Regions from separate parts of the Rahnella sp. BCC 1045 genome, predicted to be linked through region 1. Evidence: predicted binding sites of a transcription regulator. Region 1 holds the regulator's gene; the other holds the start of a gene.
What was found. The regulator PurR, encoded in region 1, represses purine synthesis genes. The targets are predictions, from matches to a motif close to CANGCAAACGTTTGCNTG.
Positions count from the first base shown of each region.

Region 2: cvpA (colicin V production protein) is a predicted target of PurR. The motif match lies at 1,786-1,803, and genes of this name have one in related genera.

Region 1 is NZ_JAFMOZ010000135.1:90,319-94,522, forward strand. Features, by position in the region: gene punC (purine nucleoside transporter PunC) at 1-394, opposite strand, end outside; gene punR (DNA-binding transcriptional activator PunR) at 531-1,436, shown strand; gene purR (HTH-type transcriptional repressor PurR) at 1,473-2,498, opposite strand; gene J1782_RS26565 (YnhF family membrane protein) at 2,832-2,921, shown strand; gene J1782_RS17835 (C40 family peptidase) at 3,086-3,988, opposite strand.
Region 2 is NZ_JAFMOZ010000141.1:26,149-30,352, forward strand. Features, by position in the region: gene purF (amidophosphoribosyltransferase) at 1-1,195, opposite strand, end outside; gene cvpA (colicin V production protein) at 1,226-1,717, opposite strand; gene dedD (cell division protein DedD) at 1,989-2,795, opposite strand; gene folC (bifunctional tetrahydrofolate synthase/dihydrofolate synthase) at 2,785-4,071, opposite strand.

The DNA of each region.
Region 1 (4,204 bases):
AGGTTTTTTTAGCAACATCGGCAGAAAAGCGATCTACCACCAGCGCCTGCCAGGTGACGGCGGCGGCACAGACGCCGACAGCTTGCAGGAAACGCAGCGCCAGCAGGGCGCGGACATTCTCAACCCATAGCACGCCCAGACAACCGACGACAAAGAGCGCTAAGCCAATCAGCAATACCGGCTTGCGGCCAATCTTGTCGGACAATGGCCCCCACAACAGCTGACCGATGGCAAAGCCGCCAAGGAAAATACTCAGGCTGGCGCTGATCATGCCCGGGCTGGTCATCAGGCTGCTTTGCATCGCGCTGAAGGCCGGAAGGTACATATCGGTCGCTAAAAAGCCAAGCATGCTCAGCCCGGCAAGATAGAGCATAAATCCAAGTGAGGGTTTCATTATTGTCTCTTTAATTTATTTATTGCAGATGATTTGACGCGGAAATCGTATCGGATGCGGAGTTTAACGCTTTGATAACAGGCTTGTGAAACGCTAATATTTGCAATCTGCTATCAAAAATATTGAAGGCTAAACGATGTGGTCAGAATATGCTCTTGAAGTGGTCGATGCCGTCGCCCGAACAGGCAGTTTTAGCGCTGCCGCGCAGGACTTGCACCGGGTTCCTTCTGCCATCAGCTACACCGTTCGCCAGCTTGAACAATGGCTGGCCGTTCCGTTGTTTGAACGCAGACATCGCGACGTTATTCTGACTCCTGCCGGTAAAGTTTTTGTCGACGAAGCGCGGGTTCTGACAAAAAAAATGATAGCGACCCGCCGCCAGTGTCAGCAGGTCGCCAATGGCTGGCGCGGAGAATTACGGGTTGCCGTTGACCGTATCGTTAAACCTGCGCGGACACGGCGGCTGGTGCTGGATTTCTATCGCCATTTCCCTGATACCGAACTCATCATTCATTCGGAAGTCTTTAACGGTGTCTGGGACGCGCTGGTCGACGGGCGGGCGGATGTCGCCATCGGCGCGACGCGGGCGATCCCCGTCGGTGGACGGTTCAATTTCCGCGATATGGGTTTTATGGACTGGCATTGTGTGGTCAGCGCGCAACATCCGCTGGCCCAGACGCAGGGAATACTGAGTGACGATCAGTTACGGCCTTATCCGGCGCTTTGCCTGGAAGATACATCGCGTACATTGCCGAAACGCGATACCTGGACGCTGGATAACCAGCGGCGGCTGGTGGTTCCCGACTGGACGTGTGCATTGGAATGTCTGAACGAAGGTTTATGTGTTGGCATGATGCCGGTTCACCGCGTGACACCCTTGATTGAACAGCAAAAATTACAGGTACTGTCGCTGGAAAATACCTTTCCGGACAGCCCGTGCTGCCTGACGTGGGATCAGAGCAATCCGTCGCCTTCGCTGGCGTGGCTGCTGGAATACATGGGAGACACGGAAACGATGAACCGGGAATGGTTGCGCGACTGACAAAAAAACGCCTGTGGCACAGGCGTTTATTGAAAGTTAACGGCGGTAATCGCGGTACGGGCCGTCGGCCACGGAACGGCGCTCAACCAGTTTGGGATGCACTTCAATGGTCTGCGACTCTTCGCGTTTGCTGATAATTCTGTCCAGCAGCATGGTAAAGGCCATTTCGCCCAGACGTTCTTTTGGCTGATGAACTGTCGTCAGTGCCGGTGAGAAATAGCGCGCGTTACGCACGTTATCATAGCCAATCACGGAAATATCCTGCGGTACGCGCAGGCCCAGTTCATCGGCGGCACAGATTGCCCCCATCGCCATCACGTCACCGCCACAGAATACAGCCGTCGGGCGGTTTTTCTGCATCAGAATTTTGTGCATGGCCTGATAGCCCGATTCCGGCTCAAAGTCGCCCTGAACGACCCATTCTTCACGAAGAGGAATATTGGCTTCCGTCAGTGCTTTCACAAAGCCCTGGAAACGGCCGCCGCCGGTGTTTCGCGCCAGTTGCCCAGGGATCACGCCGATATCGCGATGACCGCGTTCAATCAGATAACGTCCGGCCATATAGCCGCCTTCAAACGCGTTATCGATAATGCTGTCGGTGAAATTCTTACGCGCTTCGCCCCAGTCCATCACAACCATCGGGATAGAGCGGTATTCTTCAAGCATATTCAGCAATTCGTCCGGATACTCCGCGCACATCACAAGTAAACCGTCGACGCGTTTTTGCGCCAGCATTTGCAGGTAGGCCTGTTGCTTCTCCAGATTATTGTGTGAGTTACACAAAATCAGCGTATAGCCTTTTGAGAAACAGCTGTTCTCCACGGCCTCAATCACTTCGGCGAAGTAGGGCGCTTCACTGGACGTTGCCAGCAGACCGATTGTTTTGGTGTTATTGACCTTCAGGCTACGTGCCACAGCGCTGGGAGAATAGTGCAACTCTTTGATTGCAAGGAGAACCGCGGCTCGGGTTTCTTCGGCGACGAAACGGGTTTTATTGATGACGTGCGACACGGTTGTGGTGGAAACGCCAGCGCGCTTTGCGACATCTTTAATCGTTGCCATGTAAAAAATGACTCCTGTGCTCACGTGTTTCAGCACGTTAGCATTATGTTAATCGTTTGCTTGCGTGGATTTAACTGCTGACTTCGAAAAGGGCAGTGAAATCGTTGGGTGGATTCTTCAGAGTGAGGCGTGAAATGCTCTCGGGTGAAATCGACCGGCACACAGGCGTGGTAACCGACAATTTTCACTTATAATGCAGGAAAGTGGAAGTAAAATTGTCATGAACCTGGTGTCATTCAGCACAAGATTTTCAATGCGAATTATGAGAAAATGCGTTGGCACACATTCAGTGTGGCTATACGAACGCCACAATTTGATCCGTAAGGGGGTTTAATGGACAGCAACCTGAAATTTTCTTTGATCACTACGGTCTGCGCTTTGCTCGTGATTATTGCTTTCAGTTTCACCGCAGTGATGAACTGATTTGCGCGAAAGCCGCAATAAAAAGGGCGATTACCTATAACAGGAATCGCCCTTTTCAATTTTACGCAGTCACCCATTCCGCCGATACTCTTCCCTGCAGAAACTCTTCGTTAAATGCTATTCAATGGCTGATTAGCGAAACTTCAGACTTAACGAATTGTTTATTATCGGATCGTCTTAGGGGTCATTACCCGTCGTGCGCCTACATAATGATCTTGCCAGTAATCGTCACCCAGTGAGGTGATCTTAATGTCTTCGCCGGTGCGCGGTGACTGGATAAACTTCCCGTTTCCTACGTAAACACCGACATGGTCTGCGGCGCCGCGGTTATTAATCCGGAAGAAAACCAGATCGCCGGATTCTAATTCACCCCGTTTGACCGGGGCCGCATCGCGCAAGTGGTACATTTCATTCGCTGTGCGGGGCATTTTAATACGGATCAAATCTTTGTATGCGTAGTAAACCAGTCCGCTGCAATCGAAACCTGTATTCGGTGACGTTCCGCCCCAGCGGTAAGGTTTGCCGACCTGGTGCATCAGCTTGGTCATCGCGGTTTGTTGTGCGTGCTGATAACGTTTCTTGTGTGTTGCGCTGAGCGTTATCGGTTTACTGTCTTCTTCACGTAACTTTTTGCCTTTGCGGTGGCGGCCATACGCTTCTTTTTTACTGGCCTTTTCACTGCTGTTTTTAGCGAGAGAGCGGTTTTTCGTTTCCTTCCCTGCTTTCGCCTCGGCCCGGGTTGTCTTGAGTGTTTTTTCTTTTTTACTCTCGGCCCGCGTCGTTTTTACTGTTTTTTCAGAAGACGTCTTTCGCTTAACCAGTTCGGTGCTTTTGACTTTCTTCTTCGAATTTTTTTCCTGAGTTTTAGGTTCTGAAACCGGCGCGACTTTGGTTTTCTTGCTGGTTTTCGCGGCTGCCGTTTTTCGCTTTCGGCGTTCTTCCGGCGTGACCTGGTTAACATGACTCTTTCGCTGGTCGGCCGCGACACGAGTCTGTGGCGACGCATGAGCCATATTCAGAAACAGCTGGGTAAAGAGCAGCACAAAAAGCGTGAACAGTAAGCGCATAGCTTCGTTACCATGAGTGGTAGGGTTAAACATCAGGGATGTCAGAGTATTGCCTAAAAGAACGAGACAAAAAAGCACGAATTGCCTCGATTCTAGATCATATTGTGAGAAAAAGTTAATAGCTTTTTTTATGTCGAAATAACCGCCATTTTTAGTCAAAAAAATAACCACTTTTCATCATGTTATTATTTAAGTTAAAGAATGGGATTTTGCAAA
Region 2 (4,204 bases), on a different contig from region 1:
CCGGCGCCGCAGAGGCCAGATAAACACGTCGTGCACCGGCTTCACGCGCCATCTCAACAATTTGCTGAGAGGTGGTGCCGCGCACGATGGAGTCATCGACCAGCAGCACGTTTTTATCACGGAACTCAGCGCGGTTAGCGTTCAGTTTACGACGTACAGATTTACGGCGTTCCTGCTGGCCCGGCATGATAAAGGTACGGCCTACATAGCGGTTTTTCACAAAACCCTGACGGTACGGTTTATCCAGAATACGCGCGATTTCCAGCGCGATATCGCAGGAGGTTTCCGGGATCGGAATGACCACATCGATATCCAGATCTTCCCATTCACGGGCAATTTTTGCGCCCAGCTTTTCACCCATACGGACACGGGCGCTGTAGACGGAAATTTTGTCGATGAAGGAGTCCGGACGCGCGAAATACACATACTCGAACAGGCACGGGTTGTACTGAGGATTCTCAGCACACATGCGGGTAAACAGCTGGCCTTTCTCGGTGATGTACACCGCTTCGCCCGGCGCGACGTCACGCAGGAACTCGAAGCCCAGCGTATCAAGCGCTACGCTTTCAGATGCGACCATATACTCGTTGCGGCCATCTTCCAGCGTACGTTTACCGATAACCAGCGGACGGATACCGTGCGGGTCGCGGAACGCCAGCATACCATGGCCGATGATCATCGCCACGCAGGCATAAGCACCACGAATTTTCAGGTTCACGGCAGCCACAGCGGCGAAAATGTTGTCGGCTTCCAGCGGGTAATGCTGGAAACGGTCCAGTTCACTCGCCAGGATATTGAGCAGGATTTCAGAATCGGAAGTCGTGTTCACATGACGGCGCTGGCCTTCGAACAGGTTGCTTCTTAATTCGTGAGCATTGGTCAGGTTACCGTTGTGGGCGAGTGTGATGCCGAACGGAGAGTTGACGTAGAAAGGTTGAGCTTCTGAGGCACTGGAACTGCCAGCCGTTGGATAGCGAACATGGCCGATACCCATGTTGCCTTGTAAGCGTTGCATATGGCGGGCTTCAAAAACATCTTTCACCAGGCCATTGGCTTTCCGTAAACGGAAATTGTTATTGGCATCGATGGTGGTGATGCCAGCAGCATCCTGCCCACGGTGTTGTAGCACCGTTAACGCGTCATAAATCGACTGGTTTACCGGCATGAAACCGGCGATACCGACAATACCGCACATGTTGTCTTTTCCTCTTCAGCGCTGCCAGAACTAAATATGTTTTGGCAAGAAACTCGACGTGCTCTGCAGGTAGTCAAAGAACCACCTGATGATATAACTGAACTGTGGGATCAACTGGGATTGTTTCCAGTCGTCACTTTGCGAAAAACTGGTGAAGGTATCCAGGAAGAACAGCATCGCGGAGACGATAAGTACGCCGCGCAGTGCGCCGAAGCACACACCTAACACCCTGTCAGTGCCGGACAACCCGGTTTTTTCAACCAGTGAACTGATCACATAGTTGACAATTGCACCTACGATCAACGTCGCGATGAACAAGATGGCAATTGCGATCCCGTTTCGAACTAACTCATCTTCGAAACGCGTGAAGTAGATGGCGAGATACGGGTAATAATGACTGGCAACAAAGAAGGCGCAAGCCCAGGTAACCAGTGATAAAGCCTCGCGAACAAAGCCACGGATTAAACTGACTAAAGCAGAAAATCCGATAACCGCAATGATGACGTAATCAATCCAGACCATTAACAATTCCAGTGTCTAATCCAGTCGCGTCTACCCCGGCATCCAAATCGCTGCGAATTCTAACAGAAAAAGAAAACGTTTGCGTAGCGGAAATCAGCCGGTCAGACAAATTAATAATAGCGATTAAAAAAACCTCAACCGCAGCATAAACCTATAAAATCCCAACCCGGCGATCTTATAGAAAAAGGGCACAAATCGCTTGTGCCCTCCCTGGTATTTTTTGTGTTTTTAGTGCCTTCCGGCTTCCCCGCTCTCACGGGGAACCGCAAGATTAGTGCGCCGAATAAGCGCGCACCTGTCCGCCTAACCCGCTGAGCTGTTGCAGCTGAGGGAGTGAAGCTTCCAGTTTTTGTTTTGACGCATCCGGGCCCACATAAAGCCGCGTGATTTGTCCCTGCACCGGCGTCGCCGGAACAGAATAAGCACGGAACCCGGAAAGCCGCAGAGTCGCAACAATCTCGGTCGCTTTCGCCGCATTTTTCAATGCGCCGAGCTGCACAACATAAGACTGACCCGCCGGCGCTTTTTCTTCCGGCGCAGGCTTAGGCTGTTCCACGGCTTTCGGTTGTTCAACCGGTTTCGGCTGTTCAGCGACGACCTTCGGTTGCTCGACCGGCTTCGGCTGTTCGACCGGTTTTGGTTTCACCACCGGTTTGGCTTCCGCCAGCGGTTTAGGTTCAATCGTTTTTGGCTTCTGCTGAACAGGTTTTGCTGGCGCCGTTTGCACCGGTTTCCTCTGCTCAGGCAGCGTCGTGACCGGCGGTGCTTCGACCGTCGTATTCCCCGGCGCTACGTTGCCATGATTTGCGGCATTGGTATTGGTTGCCGCACTGTCGATGTCCTGCGCACCGTTCATAGCCTGATTTGCGCCTTCCGGCGGCTGAGCGGGCAATGACTGCGTGACAGGCGGTACAGAATCCTGTTCCTCAACATCACCCGGTTTTGGCACCAATGGAATAGACGCAAATTCGTCTTCATAATGCTTTTTCTTGCCGTCGAGTAAACCGGGCAAAATGATAACGCCCAGCGCCACCAGAATGACCGTCCCGACCAGACGATTTTGAAACTTACTTGCCACTGGTTTTCCCCGTGTCGATAGCATCCATTACGTGAGCTACGGTGTGGAACGAACCGCAGACAATCACAATATCCTGAGGAGCCGCCTCCTGCATAGCCTGTCTCCAGGCAGACTCCACATCATCAAACCGGCGCGCCTGATGCAGGTGCGAGGCCAGTTCTTCAACGCTGGCGCCACGTGGCCCTTCCAGCGGTGCGCAATACCATTCATCCACCTGAGGCGAAAGACAAGCCAGCGTACCGGCAATATCTTTGTCTTTCAACATTCCCACCACCGCACGCACTTTCCCGCCATGGCGCGGCTGTTCAGCCAGGCGTCCGGCCAGATAAGCCGCGGCGTGCGGGTTGTGCGCGACGTCAAGGATCAGGCGTGGCGATTCACTGACCGTCTGGAAACGCCCCGGCAGCGCAGCACGCTGTAAGCCGCTGCGTAACGCCTCTTCAGGAATATCCAGCGCCGAATAATGCAACGCGGCCAGTGCAGTCGCGGCATTCGGCAGCGGAACATTCGGCAGCGGCAATCCGTCCAGTATGGTGACTTCTTCGCCATCCTGCAAAGCCGCCCAGCGCCAGTTTCCGGCGTTTGCCGCGAAATTCCAGCTCTCACCCCGGCGGTATAAATCTGCATGTTTCTCTTTTGCCACATTGGCAATAGATAGCGGCATATCCGGCTCACCGACTACGGCTGGTTTGCCTGAACGGAAAATACCGGCTTTCTCGCGGCCAATGCTCTCGCGATCTGAGCCCAGCCAGTCAGTATGATCCAGCGCGATGCTGGTGACGACCGATACGTCCGCATCAACGATATTGGTCGCATCCAGACGCCCGCCCAGCCCGACTTCGAGGATAACAATATCCAGCTTCGCCTGTTTGAACAGCTGTAACGCCGACAGCGTGCCGTACTCGAAATAGGTCAGGGAAATATCGCCCCGCCCGGCTTCCAGCAGCGCAAAAGAGGCGCAGTGCGCAGACTCAGGCAACTCTGCGCCCTGAATACGGACGCGCTCGGTATAGCGGACAAGGTGCGGGGAACTGTAAACGCCCACACGGTAACCCGCGGCCATCAGAATGGCTTCCAGCGTCGCACAGGTAGTGCCTTTGCCGTTGGTTCCTGCGACGGTAAAGACGCGCGGCGCAGGTGTCAGCAAATCAAGTTTTGTCGCCACCGCTTTGACCCGGTCAAGGCCAAGCTCGATAGCCTGAGAATGGAGGTTTTCAAGATAATAAAGCCACGTGGCCAAAGGCGACGTGGCTTGAGGGATAAGTTGATTTTGCATGAGTCCCGTTCAACCTGAGTTAGGTTCACTTCGACACTACATCACCAGACTGTGATAGCAGGCAATGCCCTCTTTGTCAGAACTGACGAAGAGTAAAAGCACAGCCAGGAGGTGCCGGGCGGCATAAAACAGG